3 regions of the Streptomyces sp. NBC_00536 genome follow, and region 3 is predicted to be linked to each of the others. Evidence: riboswitches for the same ligand, from Rfam matches in the RefSeq annotation. Region 3 holds a riboswitch; each other region holds the start of a gene.
What was found. A riboswitch is a leader RNA that binds a small molecule or an ion and turns the genes downstream of it on or off. The one in region 3 is predicted to bind cyclic di-AMP.

Region 1 (2,191 bases), 1.2 Mb from region 3:
CACCTACTGCCTGGGCGGCACCCTGACCTCCCGTCTGGACAAGGTCCTGCGGGAGGAGAAGGGGTACACCTACGGCGTGCGCGCCTTCGGGCAGGTGCTGCGCTCCACCGCCGAGGGCACCGGCGCGTCCATGCTCGCGATCAGCGGTTCGGTGGACACCCCGAACACGGGCCCGGCGCTGGACGACCTCTGGAAGGTGCTCCGCACCCTCGCGGAGGGCGGCCTGACGGACGCCGAGCGGGACGTGGCGGTGCAGAACCTGGTGGGCGTGGCCCCGCTGAAGTTCGAGACGGCGGCGTCCGTCGCGGGCACGCTGGCCGACCAGGTCGAGCAGGGCCTGCGGGACGACTACCAGGCGCAGTTGTATGCGCAGCTGGCCGCGACGGGCACGGTGGAGGCCACCTCGGCTGTCGTCAACGCCTTCCCGGTGGACCGTCTGGTCACGGTGCTCGTCGGCGACGCCGCGCAGATCGAGGCGCCCGTGCGCGCGCTCGGGATCGGTGACGTGAGCGTCGTCGCCAACTGAGCGTGCGGAGGTCGTGCGTCGGGCGCGTGGCGCTCGCGCGTCGGGCGTGAACCGACGTGCGCGAAAGGGGTTTCGGTGGCTTGGCCACCGGAACCCCTTTTGTCCGTTTGGCGGAGAGGTTGCTTCTATGTCACGTGACGTAGGTAACAATGGGGCTCGTGTGTTTGGCGATTGACTGATGATCCGCCTAGCGTCGGGCGTGCTGTCCGTCAGTGGTAACCGCCGCAATCGCGGCACCGGACAGCGATCGCCGAGTCCCCGTCAGGCGCGAGCCTGGGGAGCCGGGGACCCACCGTCCCTGGGGTGAATCGGACCCGCCTCGCAAGAGGGGGCCCGTAGGAGACCTTCCTGCTCCGAACCCGTCAGCTAACCCGGTAGGCGAGAGGGAAGGAAAGGATCAGCCCCTTCATGGCGTTCGGCAGCTCTCGTGCCACCTCCGGCGGCAAGCACCGTGGTTCCAGCCGTCTGAGCCGGAAGACCGCAGGCGTCGCCGGTATAGCCGCCCTCGCCGCCACCGGCGTCGCGGCCACCCTCGCAGCCCCGGCCTTCGCCGCGGACAACCACCACAGCACTCCTCAGGACTCGGGCACGGGCGCCTTCGTCATCCCCGACACCCTCGCCGGTGACCTGGAGGCCCAGGCCGACGCGCAGCGCAACGCCGCCGACACCGCCGCCCTCAAGGTGCAGGCCGAGACCGAGGCGAAGACGAAGGCCGCCGAGGCCAGGCGGATGGCCGAGGCGAAGGCCAAGGCCGAGCGCGAGGCCAAGGAGCGCGCGGACCGTGAAGAGGAGCGCAAGCGCCTCAACGCCTTCGTGCTGCCGATCACCGGCTCCTACGTCAGCACCCAGTACGGTGCGGGCGGCGGCATGTGGTCCTCCGGCAGCCACACGGGCATCGACTTCCACGCCGACCAGGGCACCGTCGTCCACGCCGTGGGCGCGGGCGTCATCGTCGAGTCCGGCGACGGCGGCGCCTACGGCAACAACATCGTCATCAAGCACAACGACGGTACGTACACCCAGTACGGGCACCTGTCCCTGCTGAGCGTCTCCGTCGGCGAGCAGGTCACCGCGGGCCAGCAGATCGGCCTGTCGGGCAACACCGGCAACACCAGCGGTCCGCACCTGCACTTCGAGGCCCGTACCGGCCCGTCGTACGGCTCGGACATCGACCCGGTCGCCTACCTGCGCTCCAAGGGCGTCAGCATCTGATCTCCGCGGCACACAGACTTCCCGAAGGCCCCGGCTCACCGAGCCGGGGTCTTCGCGTTGTGCTCATTTCCGCCTGTCCTCGGAAAATATCGCGTGTTGCAATAGAGTCGCGGCAATGGAATCGGCGGAAACGACATTCAGCGGAGGTCCGGTCTTGCGAATTCCCGCGCACGCGGTTTGTACGGCGATCCGCGACGACATCGTCTCCGGGGTCTTCGGCCCGGGCGGCCGGCTCACCGAGGAGCTGCTCGCCCGCCGCTACGGAGTCTCCCGCGTCCCCGTCCGCGAGGCCCTGCGCACCCTGGAGTCCGAGGGCTTCGTCACCACCCGTCGGCACGCGGGCGCCTGTGTCGCCGAGCCGACCGCGCAGGAGGCGGCCGATCTCCTGGAGGTCCGGACACTGCTGGAGCCCCTCGCGGCGGCCCGCGCCGCCCGGCGGCGCAGCGAGGCGCA
Region 2 (2,191 bases), 390 kb from region 3:
GGACCTCGTCCCGGACGAGCGCCTGGACGACCTGGCGGTGCTCCGCGGTGCGGGTCGTGACGATCTCCCGGTAGGAGTCGGACATCCGGCGGGCGGCCTTGCCGTCACCGAGCACCTGGCGCAGCTGGTCGAGGTGGCCGTCACGGACCATCCGCCAGAACTCCTTGCCGTCCGCCGGGTCGGAGAGCGGGAGGTTGACGTTGCGGACGCCGGGCAGTTCGACGTCCGGGCCTTCGAGGGCGTGGTCGGCGGAGTTGCGGAAGTCGAAGATGGTGTGGAGTCCGAGCGAGGCGAGGAATTCCGTATCGGTATCGGTGGCATGTGCCAGATGTCCGCTTCGGAAGACCTGTCCCGTTCTGACCCTCCGTCCGTCCGTGGCCGGGAGCCCGCCCACGTCACGGAAGTTGCGCACTCCGGTCAGCTCCGGCTCCGTGGGCGGGGCCTGGGGTATCTGCTGGGTCACGAGGACTCCTCCGTATCGTCGCGCGCGTCTGCGGCATGTCCGGATTGCACTGGTTGAGCGCAACTTGCCATAAGGGGCGGGGAGATCGGGCCGGTCCCCGTGAGCCAGATCATACGGTGACCGTGAGTGTGTGATCGCGAAAGCCGAATTGCCTTGCGGGGGCGGCTGTTGCCGATTGCGATTCGACGGAGGGTGACCGGAATTCCGTTGATCCCTCACCCGGCCGTTTCTCTTGGGGAATTCGTGGCTTGTTCCACGGGGGCCGGACGGAATACCTTCGCGTCGACCCGGATGGACCGCCTAATCCTGCCACCATCCGACACCGCACCCGACGATCCACGCGCCCGGCAGGAGCGGGGGAACCAGGTAAGCCGCCGTCCCGGATCCGATCTCCTCGGTCTTCTCGACGAGATCTTCCTCCGGGCGGCTCGGGGTGAAGCCGTACGCAAAACGGCCGGACATCTCCAGTCCGAACCCGACAGCTCACCTCGCAGGCGACGGAGAGGAATTCGCCATGCCCGCAAAGGGAAAGCATCGCCGCCCGAAGTCCGCCTCGATCACCCGCGGATTCGTCGTCGCGGGCACCGGAAGCGCGGCGCTCGCGCTGCCGCTGATGGGAGCCGCGGGCGCGCACGCCGCCACCGGCACGACGGCCACCACGGCCGTCGCCCTCCCGGCCCAGGTTCGCCCGGCGCAGGTCCCGGTGGCGCTCCGGGCCCCGGCCGCCGCCCCGCAGGCCTCCACGGTGTACACCGTGGTTCCCGGCGACTACCTCTCGAAGATCGCGGCCGAGCGGCACCTGAGCGGTGGCTGGCAGCGGGTCTACGAGGACAACCACGAGGCGGTCGGCTCCGATCCGTCGCTGATCCACCCGGGCCTGAAGCTGACCCTGGGCGCGCGGGCGCAGGAGCAGACCCCGGCCCCGGCTCCGGCCGAGCAGTCCGCCGAGGAGCCGACTCCGGCCGACTCCGGCCCGGCCGACTCGGGTGCGGAGGACTCCGGTACGGGCGACTCTGGTACGGCGGACGCTGGTACGGGCAGCACGGGCAGCACGGGCAGCCAGGCCACCGGATCCGGCACCGGCACCGCCTCGGCCGCCGGGTTCGTCGCCCCGGTCTCCGCCTCCATCACCACCCCGTACCGCCAGAGCGGCAGCATGTGGTCCAGCGGCTACCACACCGGCGTCGACTTCGCCGTGGGCACCGGCACCACCGTCCACGCGGTCGGCGCGGGCACCGTGGTCTCCGCGGGCTGGGGCGGCGCGTACGGCAACGAGGTCGTCATACGGCACGCGGACGGCCGCTACTCGCAGTACGGCCACATGTCCCAGCTCTCGGTCTCGGTCGGCCAGAGTGTCTCCGCGGGCCAGGCCATCGGCCTCTCCGGCGCCACGGGCAACGTGACCGGCCCGCACCTGCACTTCGAGATCCGCACGGGTCCCGGCTACGGCACGGACATCGACCCGCTGGGCTACCTCCGCTCGAAGGGCGTGAACGTCTGACGGCGCCCGCCGCCAGGGCGAGGGGGGCCGGGGCCCTAGGGGGGACCCGGCCCCCTTTCATGCCCCCGTTCACCTCGCCCCTTCAGGGACCTGACGCACTCCTCACTTATTCCTTACCGACCGGGTGGTATAGATCACGGTCCGTCAAGGCCTGGCTACGGTGGCGTAGGTCACGCCCTGGGGTGAAGGATGTCTTCTCGTGGCAGCGACGACAGCGATGACGACGA
Region 3 (2,191 bases):
TACTGGACGGGCAAGGAGATCGGGGCCCGGCCGCCCCTGGAGTACCTGCGCGAGGGCCGCCCCGTGGTCAACCTCAACGACGAGTACCTGTACTACGTCCTCGGCGAGCCCAACGACTTCACCTACCCGACCGGGCGCCGCATCTACGAACAGTGGACCCCGCTCGTGCTGCGCGGCACCGAGCCGGTGCCCGCCGGCTACGCCGCGCAGATCCTGGGCGCCCGGCTCGCCGTCTGGTGCGACCTGGCCGGATCCCAGACCCAGACGCAGGTCGCCGACGGGATCCGGCTGCCGCTGGCGGCGCTCGCCCAGAAGGTCTGGGACCCCCGCGCACCGCAGCCGACGTGGGATCAGTTCACGGCCCTCGCCGACCGGCTGCGCTGAACCGGACGGAAACGGACCGAACGGACCGAACGGAACTCAGTAGGCGCTGTTGACGTTGTCGATCGAGCCGTAGCGGGCGGCCGCGTAGTTGCAGGCGGCGGTGATGTTCGCGACCGGGTCGTAGGAGTCGGCCGCCGTGCCGGGTACGTGGTACGCCCGGAAGGTGGGGTCGATGACCTGGAGGAGGCCCTTGGAGGGGATGCCCGCCGCCGCGTTGGAGTCCCAGTTGTTGATGGCGAGGGGGTTGCCCGAGGACTCGCGCAGCACATTGCGGTGGATTCCGTCGTAGGTACCGGGAATTCCGTGCTGGGCCATGATCTCCAGCGACTGGCGGATCCAGCCGTCGAGGTTGTTGGCGTAGAGGGTCGTGGGCCGCGCGGAACGGTCGGCCGCGGCCGTGGAATTGCGGCTCGCCGCGAGGGTCTTGGCGGTGGCCGCCGCCGAAGTCGCCTTTGCCGGGCCGCCGATGGTCAGCGTGATTCCCGGGCGGATGACCGAGGGGTCGGAGCCGATCACCGAGCGATTGTCCTCGTACAGCTTCTTCCAGCCGCCGCTTACGGAATGCGATTCCGCGATCTTGGAAAGGGTGTCGCCGGCCACCACGGAATAGGATTTCGGTGCGGCGGCCGCCGGGGCGGTGGCCTTCGCGCCGGTGGCCTTCGCGGTGGTCGTGGAGGCCGTGGTCGCGGTCGGCTGCGCCGCCTGGGCGCCGGAAGCGCTGATCAGGGGGAGAGCGAGAGCGATGCCGCCGGTGCCCGCGACAGCGAGCAGTCGGGCCAGCGGGCTGGTCTTGGGACGGCGGTGCTTGCCCGATGCGGACATGGCGAATTCCTCTCCGTCGCCTGCGAGGTGAGCTGTCGGGTTCGGACGGGAGCTGTCCGGCCGCGCCGTTTCTCCGCACGGTCCGGACATGCGTGAGGCATGACGGATACGTGCGTGTCAGTGGTGCGACTTCACCCCGAGCCGGTCCGGATCGATGATCCGGATCAGCGGCCTACCTGGTTCCCCCGCTCCTGCCGTACGTGAGTGGGATGGGTTCCCGGGCGGCGGCAGGATTTGGCGGTCCACCCGGATTGCGGTGACCGTAGGCGAGGGCCGAGGCGATGGACAAGGGCTTGAATTCCACGCAGTGATCGGTATATCGATACCGATCTACGGAATTCCTTCCGCCCGGCCGGGGCGGGGAATGCCTAAGGGCATTGCGGCGTCCGGAATTCGGCCTTCCGGGGCCGCCCCGGGGGCTGTGGCGGCGCCGCCGCCCGCGTGACTCACATCACCGGCGCGGCGCCCGTACCCTACATGAGGGCAAATCGCCCATGCATGCCCCTTAGGGAATTTCCGCGAGCCTGCGCAGCGCTTCCAGCGCCTCCCGTACCGAGGCGGCGGAGGCCGGCAGCAGCGGCAGCCGGACGTCGGGGGTCGGGATGCGCCCCTGCGCGTGCAGCACCCCCTTCAGCACCACCGGATTCGGCTCGGCGAACACCGCCGCCGACAGCGGCGTCAGCGCGTGCCCCAGCACCCGCGCGCCCGCCGCGTCGCCCGCCCGCCAGGCCCGCGCGAGGGCGGCGAAACGGTCCGTGGCCAGATGGGCCGAGGCCAGGATCCCGCCGCCCGCCCCGAGGGCCAGCATCGGGGAGACGTACGCGTCGTCGCCCGCCATGACCGTGAACCCCTCCGGCAGATCGCCGAGCAGCGCCACCGCGTCCTGGTCGACAGCGCCCGCCGCGTACTTGACCCCGATGACCCCGGGCAGCGCCCCGATCGCCCGCAGCGCCGGGGCGTCCAGCGGCTGACCCGTCCGGTACGG

Region 1: it holds a riboswitch for cyclic di-AMP, as region 3 does, so the genes downstream of both, OHS33_RS27515 (M23 family metallopeptidase) here and OHS33_RS32075 (LysM peptidoglycan-binding domain-containing protein) in region 3, are expected to answer to the same signal.
Region 2: it holds a riboswitch for cyclic di-AMP, as region 3 does, so the genes downstream of both, OHS33_RS30460 (M23 family metallopeptidase) here and OHS33_RS32075 (LysM peptidoglycan-binding domain-containing protein) in region 3, are expected to answer to the same signal.

Annotation. Positions count from the first base shown of each region.
Region 1 covers NZ_CP107819.1:6,312,872-6,315,062, forward strand. The annotation lists gene OHS33_RS27510 (M16 family metallopeptidase) at 1-526, shown strand, start outside; cyclic di-AMP (ydaO/yuaA leader) riboswitch at 765-922, shown strand; gene OHS33_RS27515 (M23 family metallopeptidase) at 935-1,738, shown strand; gene OHS33_RS27520 (GntR family transcriptional regulator) at 1,893-2,191, shown strand, end outside.
Region 2 covers NZ_CP107819.1:7,120,050-7,122,240, forward strand. The annotation lists gene OHS33_RS30455 (tyrosine-protein phosphatase) at 1-463, opposite strand, end outside; cyclic di-AMP (ydaO/yuaA leader) riboswitch at 795-975, shown strand; gene OHS33_RS30460 (M23 family metallopeptidase) at 978-1,964, shown strand; gene OHS33_RS30465 (SGNH/GDSL hydrolase family protein) at 2,164-2,191, shown strand, end outside.
Region 3 covers NZ_CP107819.1:7,506,629-7,508,819, forward strand. The annotation lists gene OHS33_RS32070 (beta-N-acetylhexosaminidase) at 1-384, shown strand, start outside; gene OHS33_RS32075 (LysM peptidoglycan-binding domain-containing protein) at 421-1,206, opposite strand; cyclic di-AMP (ydaO/yuaA leader) riboswitch at 1,211-1,423, opposite strand; gene OHS33_RS32080 (dihydrodipicolinate synthase family protein) at 1,712-2,191, opposite strand, start outside.